DNA from 2 places in the Micromonospora sp. NPDC005161 genome. Region 2 is predicted to be linked to the other one. Evidence: riboswitches for the same ligand, from Rfam matches in the RefSeq annotation. Region 2 holds a riboswitch; the other holds the start of a gene.

Region 1 (7,214 bases), on a different contig from region 2:
AACCGATTCGGCGTTCGTCGATGCGTTCGGCCCCGCGAGGGGATGCTCATGACCAGCGGGGGGACGGAGGCCGACCTGCGGGTGGTCACCGAACGGGAGTTCCTCGACGAGCTGACCTCGGTCACCCGGGAGCGCGGCGGCACAGAATTCCTCTACCTGATGGCGCAGGGTGACGGCGTCATCGGGGTGCAGTGGGAGCAGCCCGGCGTCGACCATCTGCGCCGCTACCGGGTGCGCGACCCCGGCGGCCCGGCCTGCCCGCACTGCGCCATCTTCGAAGCGGTGCTGGCGCTGTCGCCCGTGCTGCCACTGGACCTGATGCGGACCGCCCGCACCCGACCGCACTACGAGACGGTGCTACGCACCGGCCGGCTGCCCCACCTGGCGTTCGCCCGGCCGGTTGGCCAGCCCGGGGGGAGCTGGCTCGCCGACTGCCACGCGGTCACCGGCGACCCGCACACCGACGCCGACTGCTCGCGGCACGCCGTGCCCGCACCGAGCGGCGACCCGCTGGATCTGCGCCTCGAGTCGCTGCCCCGGGCGATCCGGCAGCTGTACCCGCACGACGCCGCCGCGACGGCGGACCTCCAGCAGCGGCTGCGGATCGCCCAGGACTGGCGGGCCGACGCGCAGGCCGTCGCGAGCGGATTCCGTGCGGCGGCGGCGACCTGGGCGTTCCTGCGCAACTCCTGCGTCCTGGGCGTGCCGGTGCCCGGTGCCAACGGTCTCGTCCTCACCCTCCCGCCGGGCCGGACCCCCGACGACCGACCGCTGGCCGAGCTGCACGCCGCGGCGGTACGCGCGCTGCCAACCGGCGGACGGGTGGCGTATCAGGAGCGGGCCTGCCTGGTGCCGGAGTCGGCACCGGGGGCGCAGCGGATGCCGTCGTACTCCGGCGCGCTGGACCTGACCGGTGCGGCGCCGGTGCGCACGCTGCGGCTGCCGGCGCCACGCCGGCCGCTGAGCACCACCGGCCGGGGCGTGCTGCTGCTCTACGAGGCCCGGCACGCGATGGGCCGGCACGTCGCCAGCGCGCCGGAGCGGGACGACGCCTACTGGGAATCCGAGGCGGCGTTGAACGTCTTCGAGTTCACCCTGTTGGAGCGGGTGGCCGGCCGGCACTACCAGGAGGCGGTGGCCGCCTACCTGCAGGCCCTGCGCCGGGAGGGTGACCTGCTCGCCCGCCCGCACAAGGTGCTCGACCGGCGTCACCGCAAGGCGTTGTCGCTGGCTTTCGGCGGGCTGGACGACGAGGAGCTGCACCTGTGGGCGTCGGTCGCCTACCGCAACGCCATCCTGGTGCTGCTCGGCGACCTGAAGGCGTTCGCCGCACACCTGCGCCGCCAGGCCGCCTGACGCGAAGGAAGGGCACCTTGTTAACGCCTCGTGTATAGGAAGGGCCCCTTCCTAACGGTTCAGAGCACCTGGGCGAGGAACCGGCGCAGCCGGGGATGCTCGGCCCGCTCGAAGATCGCCTCCGGCGGCCCCGACTCCAGCACCACGCCCCGGTCCATGAAGGCCACGGTGTCGGCGACCTGCCGGGCGAAGCCCATCTCGTGGGTGACCACCACCATGGTCATGCCCCCGGCGGACAGGTCGGCCATCACCCCGAGCACCCCCTTGACCAGCTCCGGGTCGAGCGCCGAGGTGGCCTCGTCGAAGAGCATCACCTCCGGCCGCAGGGCCAGCGCCCGGGCGATCGCCACCCGCTGCTGCTGGCCGCCGGAGAGTTGCGCCGGCCGGGCGTCGGCCTTGCCGGCCAGCCCCACCAGCTCCAGCTGGGCCCGCGCGACGGCCTCCGCCTCGTCCTCCCCGAGCTTGCGCAGCCGGCGCAACGCCAGGGTGACGTTGCGCACCACGCTCATGTGCGGGAAGAGGTTGAACTGCTGGAAGACCATGCCCACCCGCTGCCGCAGCGCGTCCGGGTCGTCGCGCAGCACGCTGCGCCCGTCCAGCAGCACGTCGCCGCGGTCCGGCTCGATCAGCCGGTTGATGGTGCGCAGCAGAGTGGACTTGCCCGACCCGGACGGCCCGATCACGCAGGCCGTCGCGCCCCGTGGCACGGCCAGGTCGACGCCGCGCAGCACCCGGTTCGGTCCGAACGCGAGGTGCACGTCGCGTACGTCGAGGCTGACCGAGGTGGTCGTGCTGGCGGTCATCGCCGGTCCCCTTCCGTCGCGCCGGTCAGCGCCGACTCGGTGTCGTCCTCGTCGGCCGGCGCGGTGGCCGGCCGGCCGTGGCGCAGCCGCCGGTCGATCCAGTTGACCGCGTGCGTCAGCGGAACGGTCAGCGCCAGGTAGCAGAGCCCGGCCAGCAGCAGCGCGGACTCGTTGCCGGTGGTGGCCGCGTAGTCCTGCCCGATCCGGAACAGCTCCCGCTGGCTGGCCACCAGGCCGAGGAAGTAGACGAGGCTGGAGTCCTTGATCAGCGCGATGAGCTGGTTCACCCAGGCCGGGAGCACCCGCCGGATGCCCTGCGGAATGATCACCATCCGCATCGCCTCGCCCCAGGAGAAACCGAGCGCCCGGGCTCCCTCCAACTGCGCGGCCTCCACCGACTGGATGCCGGAGCGGAAGATCTCCCCGATGTACGCCGCCGCGATCAGCGACAGCGCCAGAATGCCCAGCGGGTAGGGGTCAGGTCCCCAGACCTGCATGCCCAGCGGCGCGAGCCCGACGCCGATCAGCAGGATCGTCGCCGCGGCCGGCAGCCCCCGGAACACGTCGGTGTAGACCCGCGCCGGCCAGCGCAGCCATGGGCTGCGGGAGATGCCGGCGACGGCCAGCAGCAGGCCCAGCACCGAGCCGAGCAGGGCGGCGGAGACCGCCAGGATCAGCGTGTTGGGCAACCCGACGGTCAGCATCTCGGGCAGCGCCTCGCGCATCGCGTCCCAGTCGAAGAAGGTCTCCCACAGGGTGCTCAACGGATCCATTGGTCGCCTCTCCTACCGCCCCGCTCGCTCGTCACCGGGTGTCTCAGGACGCGGCCGACGCCGACGCCGACGGTGCGGCCGGCACGGTCACCGTTCCGTTGCCCGGGCGGAAGTCCGCCGGTACGGGCCGACCCGGGTAGTACTGCGCCTGCAACCGGCTCCAGGTGCCGTCCGCGATCACCTCGTCGAGGCCCTTGTTCAGCGCCTCCCGCAGTTTGTCGCCGCCCTTGGCGACGGCGTACGCGGTCGGTGCCGGGCTGAGCTGCTTGGCCGCCACAGTGATCTTGCCGTTGCTGTCGGCCGCCGACGTCTCGCCGATCTCGGCCGGGGCGATCCACGCGTCGGCGGTGCCCGCCTTGAGCTGGTTGATCGCGCCGTTGTAGTCCGGCACCCGGACCGGGTTGAGCTGCTCGCCGGTGGCGTAGTCGTCCTGGACGGTGCCCTGCACCACCACGACCCGCTTGCCGGCGAGCTGGTCGAAGCCGGTGATCGGCGAGCCGGCCGGCACGTCCAGGCCGAAGTAGCCGAAGTCGTAGCCGTTGCCGAAGTCGACCGTCTTCTTGCGCGCCTCGGTGATGGTGATCGAGGAGCTGCCGACGTCGAACTTGTGGTTGTTGACCTGGGAGAGCAGCGCGGAGAAGTCGGTGCCGACGAACTCCACCTTCAGGCCGAGCTTGCTGGCCACCGCGGTCAGCAGGTCGTTGTCGAAGCCGGTGAACTTGCCGTCCTTGAGGTACACGTTCGGTGGCGCGTCGGTCAGCGTGCCGGCGCGCAGCACGCCCGGCTGCGCCAGACCGTACGGGTTGGCGGCGGCGTCGGACGAGGTGTCGTCGCCGCACGCGGTGAGCGCGGTGGCGGCCAGGATCGTGGCCGCGCCGAGGGCCGCGGCGCGGGTCAGGGCAGGAAGGAATCGCACAGGTGTCTCCGAAGTTTGCGCAGCGGCGGACGCAGATGTGCGCCGCCGACGGTGCGCCCGGTGGGCGTACCGCTGGGATGGGTTCGGGAAGGGGTGCGCTAGTACGCGCGGCCGCGACAGGCGGCGCTGCACACCCGCATCAGGTCCACGTGCCGCCTGCGGGTCAGTGCCGGTGTCGGCCAGCCGGTGCGGGAATCCGCGGCGTCGGCTGATGGTGTGGTGCTGAGGATGCGCATGGCTCTCCCGGGTCTGTGCTGACCTGGGTGCCAGGCCACGCTTGCACCGACGTCGTGCCGGTGCCTGGTCTTCACCCGGGGCACCCCACCGCGGAGGAGGGTTGCCGGCCAGCGAGCCGGGGCTTCGCGCTGGCGCTCATGACCTGCGCCGAGGCTAGCAGCCCGGGGAGGCGGATCGTCCAGTCGTTATGACCACGCTCACCGTCCGCGACTGGCGTCCGGTCGGCAGGTCAGCTGGCGTGCACGTGCGGACGGCGGCGCGGGTCGGGTTCCTGGCGGCGCAGGATCTCCCGGGTGACCGGGGCGATCTCGCCGTGGCCGAACGCCAGGTAGCGCAGCAAGTTGCCGCCCGGGTTGCCCTCGGTCCACTCGAAGTAGATGTGCGGGCACCGCCCCGCCCGGTCGCGGATATCCAGCAGCAGGGCGGCCACCGCGCTGGGCACCGCGGAACTGGCGAGGCTCAGCACCGGGTACCGGTCGTGCTCCACGCTGCCACGGATCAGCAGCTCGGTCTCGAAGTCCGACGGGTCGGTCACCGTCACCTCGACGAAGATCACCGCGCTGTCGGCCGGGAAGTCGTTGTCCGCCACGATCTGGGCGAGCTTGTCGCGGTACTCCGCACGGTCCCGGGTGGCCGGCTCGTGCGCGATGAGGCGGACGCGGCGCCCGCTGCACTCGTCGATCAACCGGGTGGCCTCGGCGTCCAGCTCCACCCGGTCGACCCGCAACTCGAAGGCGCGGAACAACCGGGACAGCAGCGACACCACGATCATCCCGCCGATGAAGCAGGACGCGATCTTCACGCCGTCGGGACGTTCCACCACGTTCGCCGCGGTGGTGTAGACGAAGGCGATCGCGATGATCCCGAACGCGACCGTCCGGCCACGCTGGCGCCGCCGCCGCGCCGCGAGGGTCACCGCCGTCGCCGCCGAGGTGATCAACACCAAGACCCCGGTGGCGTACGCGCCGCCCTGCGCGTCCACGCTCGCCCCGAAGGCGACCGTGATCAGAAACGCCACCGCGGTGAAGACCAGCACCAGTGGCCGTACGGCCCGGGCCCAGGTCGGCGCCATGCCGTAGCGGGGCAGGTAGCGGGGTACGAGGTTGAGCAGCCCGGCCATCGCCGAGGCCCCCGCGAACCAGAGGATGCCGATGGTGGACAGGTCGTAGACCGTGCCGAACACCTCACCGAGGTTCTCGTGCGCCAGGTAGGACAGCGCCCGGCCGTTCGCCGGCCCGCCCGGCTGGAACGCCTCGGGCGGGATCAGGACGGCGGTGGTCACGCTGCTGGTGATCAGGAAGACACTCATGATCGCGGCCGCGGTGGTGAGCAGCCGGCGGGCGCCGCGGATGCGGCCCAGCGGGCGGTCCTCCGAGTCCCGCCGGTCCCCGCGGATGTGCGGCATGACCGCCACCCCGGTCTCGAAGCCGGACAGGCCCAGCGCCAACTTCGGGAACACCAGCAGCGAGAACCCGATCACCAGCAGGGGATCCCCGTGGCTGGTGGTCAGCGCGCTGGTCCAGTCCGCGACCGCGCTCGGGTGCGTCACCACCCGCCACAGACCGTCGGCGATCACCACCGCGTTCAGTGCCAGGTAGACCGCGACCAGGACGACGGCGATCCCGATGGCCTCACCGAACCCCTTGAGGAACACCGCGCCGAGCAGCGCCACCAGCAGCAGCGTGACCAGGACCTCGTGTCCCCTGAGCGCGCTGGGCCAGAACGGGTTCTCGTCGATGTGCGCGGTCGCGTCGGCCGCCGAGAGGGTGATGGTGATGATGAAGTCGGTGGCCGCGAAACCGAGCAGCACCAGCACGAACAGCTTGCCCGGCCAGTAGCTCAGCAGGCGTACCAGCATCGCGATGGAGCCCTCGCCGTGCGGGCTCTCCACCGCCACCCGCCGGTAGACCGGCAGCGCACCCAGCAGGGTCACCAGCACCAGCACCAGGGTCGCCACCGGGGAGAGCGCGCCGGCGGCCAGCGCGGCGATGCCCGGTTGGTAGCCGAGCGTCGAGAAGTAGTCGACGCCGGTCAGGCACATCACCTTCCACCACGAGTGGTGGCGATGTTCCGGCGGGCGCCCGTGCGGGCCGTGCCGCTGCGCCGCCTGCTCCGAACCGCCGTCGATCAGCCAGGCCCGCAGTCGACCGGCCCGGCGGCCGGCGCGCCTGTCGACCTCCATCGGCGCTTCCCCCGTCGTCCGCCCACGGTCACCGCGAGTATCCGCCAGCGGACCCGGGCCAGTCCGCCAGTGCGGGGAACCCGCCCGCCCGGGCACCCGCGCGGACGGCGCGTCGCGGGGTTTCGGGTCGTGGTCACGGGGGAAGCAGCGCCTCCCGGCGTCCCGCCCCGAACATGCCCCGGGCGGTTCGGGCAGTCGCCGGTTGGTGCGTCCGGGGAGGGAGCGGGTCATGGTCGGCGGCCGTCGGTTCCGCCCGGGCGGTGGCTTCGGCCGCCGGCTCGACGAGCACGAGGTCCGCGTCGGCCAGCCGCCGCGGGTAGAGCCGCCCACGCCGCCCACCGGCGGCCTGGTGGACAGTGCCGTCTACATCCGCGGGCACCGGTTCGCGTCGCCGGGCGGCCTCGCCGAGACGTACCGCTGCCTGCAGGAGCAGAGCGACGCGATGGCCTGGATCGGGTTGTACCGGCCCGACATCGACCAGATCACCTCGCTGGCCCGGGAGTTCCGGCTGCACGACCTGGCGGTGGAGGACGCGATCAACGCCCACCAACGGCCCAAGCTGGAACGGTACGGGCACACGCTCTTCGTGGTGCTGCGCGCCGCCCGTTACGACGACCTGCGGGAAGAGGTCGAGTTCTCCGAGCTGCACCTGTTCATCGGGCCCGGGTTCGCGGTCACCGTCCGGCACGGTGAGGCACCGGACCTGGCCGCGGTGCGGCGGCGGCTGGAGGCGGACGCGCAGATGCTCGCCCAGGGCCCGGAGGTGATCCTGTACGCGATCCTCGACCAGGTGGTCGACGGGTACGCGCCGGTGGTGGCCGGGTTGGAGAACGACATCGACGAGATCGAGACCGAGGTCTTCGGCGGCGACCCGAACGCCAGCCGGCGCATCTACGGGCTCAGCCGCGAGGTCATCCAGTTTCAGCGGGCCGCCCGTCCGCTGCTCG
Region 2 (7,214 bases):
CCTCTGCCTGGCCCGGCTGGACAACTCCACCGCCGAGGAGCCGGAGGACACTCTCTTCGACGCCCCGGCCACCCGCCCGGGCGGCGGCGGCACGAAGTGGCTCGGCGAGGCGGGCCGGATGGGCAAGCAGATCGAGCGGCTGCGCGACTGGGCCGAGAAGACCGCCACCGGCGACCGGGACGAACTGGACCCGGGCGTCGACGACCAGGCCTGGCGGTTGGTGTCGATGCCGGCCCGGGAGTGCGTCGGGGCGACCCGGTGCCCGTTCGGGGCGGAGTGCTTCGCCGAGGCGTCCCGGGCCCGGGCCCGCGAGGCCGACATCGTGGTGACCAACCACAGCCTGCTCGCCGTCGACATGCTGGCCGACCGGCACATCGTGCCGCCGCACAAGCTGCTGATCGTGGACGAGGCACACGAGCTGGCCGACCGGGTCTCCTCCGCGGCCCAGGCGGAGTTGGTGCCGGAGTTGATCGACCGGTCCACCCGGCGGGCCCGCCCGCTGCTGCGGCCGGAGACCGCCGAGGCGCTCACCGCGGCCGGTGACGCCCTCGCGGTCGGGCTGGCCGAGGCGCCCGCCGGGCGCCTCACCGCCGGGCTGCCGACGCCGCTGCGGGAGGCGTGCACGCTGCTCGACGCGGCCACCCGCGCCGCGCTGGACGCGATCGGCGACGTCAAGTCTGACGATCCCGACCCGGTTCGCAAGCAGCAGGCCAAGGCGGTGCTGGACGAGCTCTCCACGACCGCGCAGCGGCTGCTGGAGGAGGCCGATCACGACGTGGCCTGGGTGGAGAAGAACGACAGCGGCAGCCGGCGGGCGCTGGTGGTCGCGCCGCTGTCGGTGGCCGGCACCCTGGCCACCCACCTGTACGACGAGCGCACCGTGGTCGCCACCTCCGCCACCCTGGCGCTGGGCGGCCGGTTCGACACGGTGGCCCGCGCTCTCGGGCTGGACGCGCCGCCGCCCGCACCGCCGTCCCCGGCCGCCGCCGCGCTGGCCGCCCGCACCGGCCCGGGCCGTCCGGCGGCCGAGACGCCCGGCCGCCGGCTGGCCGGAGACGCCGCACCCGGCGCCGTCGTGCCGGCGACGGAGGGTCCGGGCTGGCGGTCGCTGGATGTGGGGTCGCCGTTCGACTACGCCCGGCAGGGCATCCTGTACGTCGCTTCGCACCTGCCCCGGCCCAGCGTCTCCGGGCTTCCCGAGGCGGCCGGGGAGGAGCTGCTCGCGCTGGTCGAGGCGCTCGGTGGTCGTACTCTCGGGCTCTTCTCCTCCCGGCGGGCCGCGCAGCAGGCGGCGGAGCTGCTGCGCGCGCGGACCGACCTGCCGGTGCTGCTGCAGGGCGAGGAGGCGCTGCCGCTGCTGGTCCGCCGGTTCCGCGAGGAGCGTTCCAGCTGCCTGTTCGGGGTGATGTCGCTCTGGCAGGGGGTGGACGTGCCGGGCGACGCCTGTCAGCTCGTGGTCATCGACCGGCTGCCCTTTCCGCGGCCGGACGAGCCGCTGGCGGCGGCGCGCGCGGCAGCCGTGGACGCGGGCGGCGGCTCGGGTTTCGCGGCGGTCAGCGTGCCGATCGCGGCGGTCCGGCTGGCGCAGGGGGTGGGTCGATTGATCCGGGCGACCGGTGACCGGGGGGTGGTCGCGGTGCTCGACTCCCGGTTGGAGACCGCCCGCGGCTACGGGCCGTTCCTGCGTCGCTCGCTGCCGCCGTTCTGGTACACGACCCGTCCTGAGGTGGCCCGCGGCGCGCTGCAACGTCTCGCCGGCTCCTGACCGCCCGCGCCGCGTCAGGGAGCCTGCGCGGCGACGACGACGGCGTCGGGCGGGGTGTCCGGGACCGTCCGGGCGGCCAGCCGGCGGATCGCGGTGTTCAGCACCGCGATCAGCGGCACGGACACCAGCGCACCGGTGATCCCGGCGAGCACCACCCCGGCGGCGATACCGATGATCACCGCGAGCGGGTGGATGGCCACCGCCCGGCCCATGATCAGCGGCTGGAGGACGTGCCCCTCCACCTGCTGCACGCCGATCACCGCGCCCAGGATGATCAACGCGGTGACCGGGCCGCTGTCGACGAGCGCCACCAGCACCGCCACGCCACCGGAGAGCGCCGCGCCGACGATCGGGATGAACGCGCCGAGGAAGACCAGCGCGGCCAGCGGGAAGGCGAACGGGACGTCGAAGATGACCAGGAAGATGCCGATGCCCACCGCGTCGATGAAGGCCACCAGCACGGTCGCCCGGACGTAGGCGCCGAGCGTGTGCCAGGAGGCGCGGCCGGCGTCATCGACCTTCCAGCGGGCGGCCACCGGCAGCAGCCGGACCAGGAAGCGCCAGATCCGGTTGCCGTCGCGCAGGAAGAAGAACGTCGCGAAGAGCACCAGCAGCGTGCCGGTCAGCACCTCGGCCAGCGTCGCCGCGGTGCTCAGCGCCCCGCTGGTGAGATCCGAGGTGTTGGAGTTGATCCAATCCTGCGCCTCGTCGATGTAGCGGTTGAGCTGGGTGTCGGAGAGGTGCAGCGGACCTGTCTTCAGCCAGTTCTGGATCTGCCGGACGCCCTGCGAGGACTTCTCGCTCAGCTCCGGCGCCCCCTTGATGAACTCGTTGACCACCAGGGTCAGCGTGCCGATCACTCCCGCCAGGCCGCCGACCAGCACCACCGCCGTCGCCAGCGACCGGGGCAGCCGCGCCCGCAGCAGCCAGCCCACCGCCGGTGCGAGCAACGCCGAGAGCAGCAGGGCGATGGCCAGCGGGATGATCACTATCTTGATGGTGCCGACGATCCGGAGCAGCGCCCAGGCCACCAGCCCGATCACGATCAGCCGCCAGCACCAGGCGGCGGCGATCCGCAGCCCGTGCGGGACGTCCGCGTCGTCGCGGCTGGCGGTCGAGCTGTGCACGTCCGTCGGGGGTTCCGCGCCGACGACCGTGGCCGACGGCGGCGCGGCCGGCCCGGGCACGGCGGGGGACGCCACCCGAGGCTCCGCGCGGTCGCTCGACGCGCTCCGATCGCCGCGAACCGACTCCCGTCCCGACTGGTAGGCGCGGCGGAGCCGCCCGCGTACCCGCTCGAAGCGGCTCAAGCGCACCTCCTGGCAGAGAACCGGTCGGCCCACAACGACAGGCCGGACAGCTTACGTCCGCTCCCGACACCATAGGGTAGTTCCGCCACACATTGCCCCGGTCGCCTCGGGCGTAACCACCGTCGGGCCGGCCGTCGGCGACACGGTAGCGTCTGCGGCGTGACCGCCGACCAGGATCTCGACGCCGGCCTGCCGATCCGCCTCCTGCACGACCGCGTGCTGGTGCGGATGGAAGGCAGCGAGGGCGAGCGCCGCTCCACCGCCGGCATCGTCATCCCGGCGACCGCCGCGGTCGGCAAGCGCCTCGCCTGGGCCACCGCCGTCGGGGTGGGGCCGAACGTCCGCGCCATCGTCTCCGGCGACCGGGTGCTCTTCGACCCGGACGACCGCTCCGAGGTCGAGCTGCACGGCCGCGGGTACGTGCTGCTGCGGGAGCGGGACGTACACGCCGTGGCCGCCGAACGGATCGAGAACGACTCCACCGGCCTCTACCTCTGACGCGCCTCCCCGGCCACCACGCCGTTTGCCGGGCCCCGCTACGGGAAGCCATCCGGCGACCGTGGCCCTGGGGAGGGACGATGCCGGTATTCGTGAAGAAGCTGCTGGCCTGGGGCAGCGTCGCGTTCCTGATCTACTTCATGGCGTTCCGGCCGGACGGCGCGGCGCAGATGTTCAAGGCGATCGGGGCCGCGCTGGTGGCGATGGCCCAGGGGCTCGGCGACTTCCTCACCACCATGATGACCTGAGCCGGCCGCCAGCCGTCACTGGTGACCGGACGGCCAGGACCCCGCCGGTGGGGGGCCGTACCAGCCGGGCGGGGCATACCCCAGCGGAGGCGGCGGCGCGGCCAGCACCACCGGGATCGGCACCACCGGCTCCTCCGGCGCGGCCACCGGACGCTGCGAGCCGTCCGGGAAGCGCAGGTGGTAGCGACTGCCGTCCCAGACTCCGGTCGGGGCCTGCGGGTCCCGCCCCACGAAGAACGACCGGTACGCGCTGATCGCCTCCAGCAGCTCCCGCTCCTCGGTGGCCGTCCGTTCCCGGTCAGCGGGCTTGCGATCCAGGCCGCGCAGCGACCCGTCGCGCAGCAGGGCCAGCCGGGTGGCGGCGAACTGGTACCCACGCATCGCCCGCACCCCGGCGTCCCCCGCCACCCGACGCGCCCAACTGCGGGCCGCGTGCCGGCGACCGAGGCTGCTCAGCGCGGCCACCTCGGGTGGGCTCAGCCAGCCGGCGCGCACGTAATCCGGCAACGTGCGCTCGGTGAGCCGTCCCTCCCACGCGCGCAGCCACACCGCCAGCCCCACCATGCCGAAGAAGATCGGCACCATCAGGCCCAGGAAGCCGTACAGCATGATCACCGCCTCCCCGGTGGCCTGGGTGAGCGTCGGCAGCAGGTTCCAGGTGCCGTGCAGCATCATCGCCAGCAGCAGACCCGCGACCGGGGCGAGCACCCGCACGCGCCGGTCGGCGGTACGGGCCGCGACACCGAGCCCCACACCGGTCATCGAGGTGAACAGCGGATGGGCGAACCCGAACAGCAGGATCCGGACGATGAAGATGGCGATGACCTGTTGAGTGCCGGTCGCCGGGCCGTACCGGTCGGCGCCGGCCGCATAGCCGTACCCGCCCAGGTAGAGGATGTTCTCCACCATGGCGAAGCCGACCGCGGAGAGCCCGCAGTAGACCAGGCCGTCGGTGATCCCGGACCACTCCCGGCGACGGAACACCAGCAGCAGGATCGGGCCGAGGGCCTTGGTCAGCTCCTCGATGAACGGCGCCACCAGCACACCGGTGAGCGCGGACGGCAGCCCCCAGTCGGCGAACCGCGCGGCGGCGAACTCATTCACGGTGAGCGATGCGGCGGTGGAGACGAACGCCCCCCAGGCGAAACAGAAGATCAGGTACTTCAGCGGCTCCGGCTCGTATCGGTCGAGCCAGAGGAAGCAGGCGACCAGCACCGGCACCGGCAGGATGGCGGCGACCACCCCGATCAGCAGCGCCCGTACGCCGAGCGACTGGCCGAGCGTGAAGACCATGAACACCGCGCACCCCGCGATGAACAGCACCACCCCCGCCAGCACCAGGAACCGCCGCCACCCCAGTCGGCGCAGCGGCATCCGGGGCGCCGCGCCGGCGGACGGGGCTGCGGGCGCGGGCGGCGACGGCAGGGGTGCACCGGGCGGGGTGTCGGCCATGCGGTCAGCGTAGCCATCCGCCGCCGGCTGGTCCGGGCCCATCGGCAGCCGCTATGCTGCCGGCAGGTCACGAGCGCCAGCGTCAAGCCCCGGCTTGCTGGCCGGCAACCCTCGTCGAGTTCGCGGTGGGGTGCCCCGGGTGATGACCGGGCCCAGCCCGATCGGTGTGCTGGGCAAGCGCGGACCCCGTCCCGACATCGCACCCGGGGTCCCTGACCCCGGAGGTTCCGGCGTGTCCGTCACCCTCGTACCCTCGCTGCCCACCCGGTCCGGCAGCACGCCCGCGCCGGCCCCGTCGCGGCCGCTCGACGTGCTCGGCGTACCGGGCGAGATCAACCTCGACTACGCGGCCACCGCGCCGTGTGCGCGGGCCGCCGCCGACGCGGTGTCCGAGCTGCTGCCCTGGTACGCGAGCGTGCACCGGGGCGCGGGAGCGCTGTCCCGGCGCTGCACGCTGGCCTACGAGCGGGCCCGGCAGACGGTGGGCGACTTCTTCGGCGCCCGCGCCGACGACCACGTGATCTTCACCCGCAACACCACGGATGCGCTGAACCTGCTGGCGCGGGCGGTGCCCGCCGGCACGACGGTGGTCACCTTCGCCGGAGAGCACCACGCCAACCTGCTGCCCTGGCCGCGTGGCTCGGTACGGCTGCCGGTGCCCACCGAGCCCGCCGAGGCGGTACGCGCCCTCGCCGCCGCCCTCGCCGAGCTGCGCCGGGACAGCAACCCGGCGCTGCCGGTGCTGGTCGCGGTGACCGGGGCGAGCAACGTGACCGGCGAGCGCTGGCCGGTCGCCGAGCTCGCCCGGGTCGCCCACCGGCATGGGGCACGGATCGTCCTCGACGCCGCACAGCTCGCCCCGCACGCACCGGTCGACCTTCTCGCGCTCGACGTGGACTACCTGGCCGTCTCCGGCCACAAGCTGTACGCGCCGTTCGGCGCGGGCGTGCTGGTCGGCCGGGCGGACTGGCTGGACGCCGCTCCGCCGTACCTGGCCGGCGGCGGCGCCACCAGCCACGTCGGGCCGGCCACGCACGACGTGACCTGGGCGACCGGCCCGGCCCGGCACGAGGGCGGCACGCCGAACCTGCTCGGTGCGGTGGCGCTGGCCGCGGTGTGCGCGGCGCTGGCCGGGGCGGACCAGGCGACGCTGGCCGCCAGCGAGCAGGCGTTGCTGACCCGGCTGCGGACCGGCATCGCCGCCCTGCCGCACGTGGTGGAGCTGCGCACCTTCGGCCCGGACGCGCCCCGCGTCGGCATCGTCTCGTTCGTGGTCGCCGGGTGGGACTCGGCCGAGGTGGCCGCGCGGCTGGCCGCGGACCACCGGATCGGCGTACGGGACGGGCTGTTCTGCGCCCACCCGCTGGCGCGGCGGCTGCTCACCGAGGCGGCGGGGCGCACCGGCCGGCGGGATCTGCCGCCCACCGCGCTGCGCGCCAGCATCGGCCTGGGCAGCACGCCCGGCCAGGTGGACCGGCTGCTCGCCGCCCTCGCCACGCTGGGCTGAGCCGGGCCGGCCGGTGGCGTGAGCCGGGCCGGCCGGCGGTGCGGTCAGCCGACCGGTGGGGCGGTGGGCGGTTTCGGCTTCTCGCCCGGCTCGGCCGGTTCACCGATCGGCCGCTCCTGCTCCCCGAAGGCGGTGCGGATGCACCGGTTCGCCTCCTCCTGCTCGATTCCGGAGGCCACCAGCAGGTCACTCGCCGTGGTGCGGATCTGGGCGATCACCACGCTGCCCGAGAAGCCGACCCCGGCGCCGTACGCCCGACCGGCCTCGCTGACCGCCCGCAGTGACCTCTCCCGGGCCTTCTGTGGCTCCTCGCCCACGGCGAACTCGTGCTTGAGCAACCGGACCGACTCGGCGAGGTGGTTCATCGCGTCGGGCATCGGATCCGGCACCGGTTCCTCGTCCTCGATCAGCGTGACGGACCGGCGGATCAACGT

The links. Region 2 has a riboswitch for S-adenosylmethionine ahead of ACWD5O_RS05565 (aminotransferase class V-fold PLP-dependent enzyme). Riboswitches for the same ligand answer to the same signal wherever they lie in the genome.
Region 1: another riboswitch for S-adenosylmethionine. It lies ahead of ACWD5O_RS04515 (ABC transporter substrate-binding protein); the one in region 2 lies ahead of ACWD5O_RS05565 (aminotransferase class V-fold PLP-dependent enzyme).

Annotation. Positions count from the first base shown of each region.
Region 1 is NZ_JBSFYQ010000003.1:152,786-159,999, forward strand. It holds gene ACWD5O_RS04500 (hypothetical protein) at 49-1,356, shown strand; gene ACWD5O_RS04505 (amino acid ABC transporter ATP-binding protein) at 1,416-2,159, opposite strand; gene ACWD5O_RS04510 (amino acid ABC transporter permease) at 2,156-2,932, opposite strand; gene ACWD5O_RS04515 (ABC transporter substrate-binding protein) at 2,976-3,848, opposite strand; SAM riboswitch class IV at 4,117-4,228, opposite strand; gene ACWD5O_RS04520 (amino acid transporter) at 4,315-6,267, opposite strand; gene corA (magnesium/cobalt transporter CorA) at 6,497-7,214, shown strand, end outside.
Region 2 is NZ_JBSFYQ010000004.1:71,130-78,343, reverse strand. It holds gene ACWD5O_RS05590 (ATP-dependent DNA helicase) at 1-1,765, shown strand, start outside; gene ACWD5O_RS05585 (AI-2E family transporter) at 1,780-2,967, opposite strand; gene ACWD5O_RS05580 (GroES family chaperonin) at 3,235-3,573, shown strand; gene ACWD5O_RS05575 (hypothetical protein) at 3,654-3,821, shown strand; gene ACWD5O_RS05570 (PrsW family intramembrane metalloprotease) at 3,837-5,315, opposite strand; SAM riboswitch class IV at 5,339-5,459, shown strand; gene ACWD5O_RS05565 (aminotransferase class V-fold PLP-dependent enzyme) at 5,530-6,780, shown strand; gene ACWD5O_RS05560 (FUSC family protein) at 6,825-7,214, opposite strand, start outside.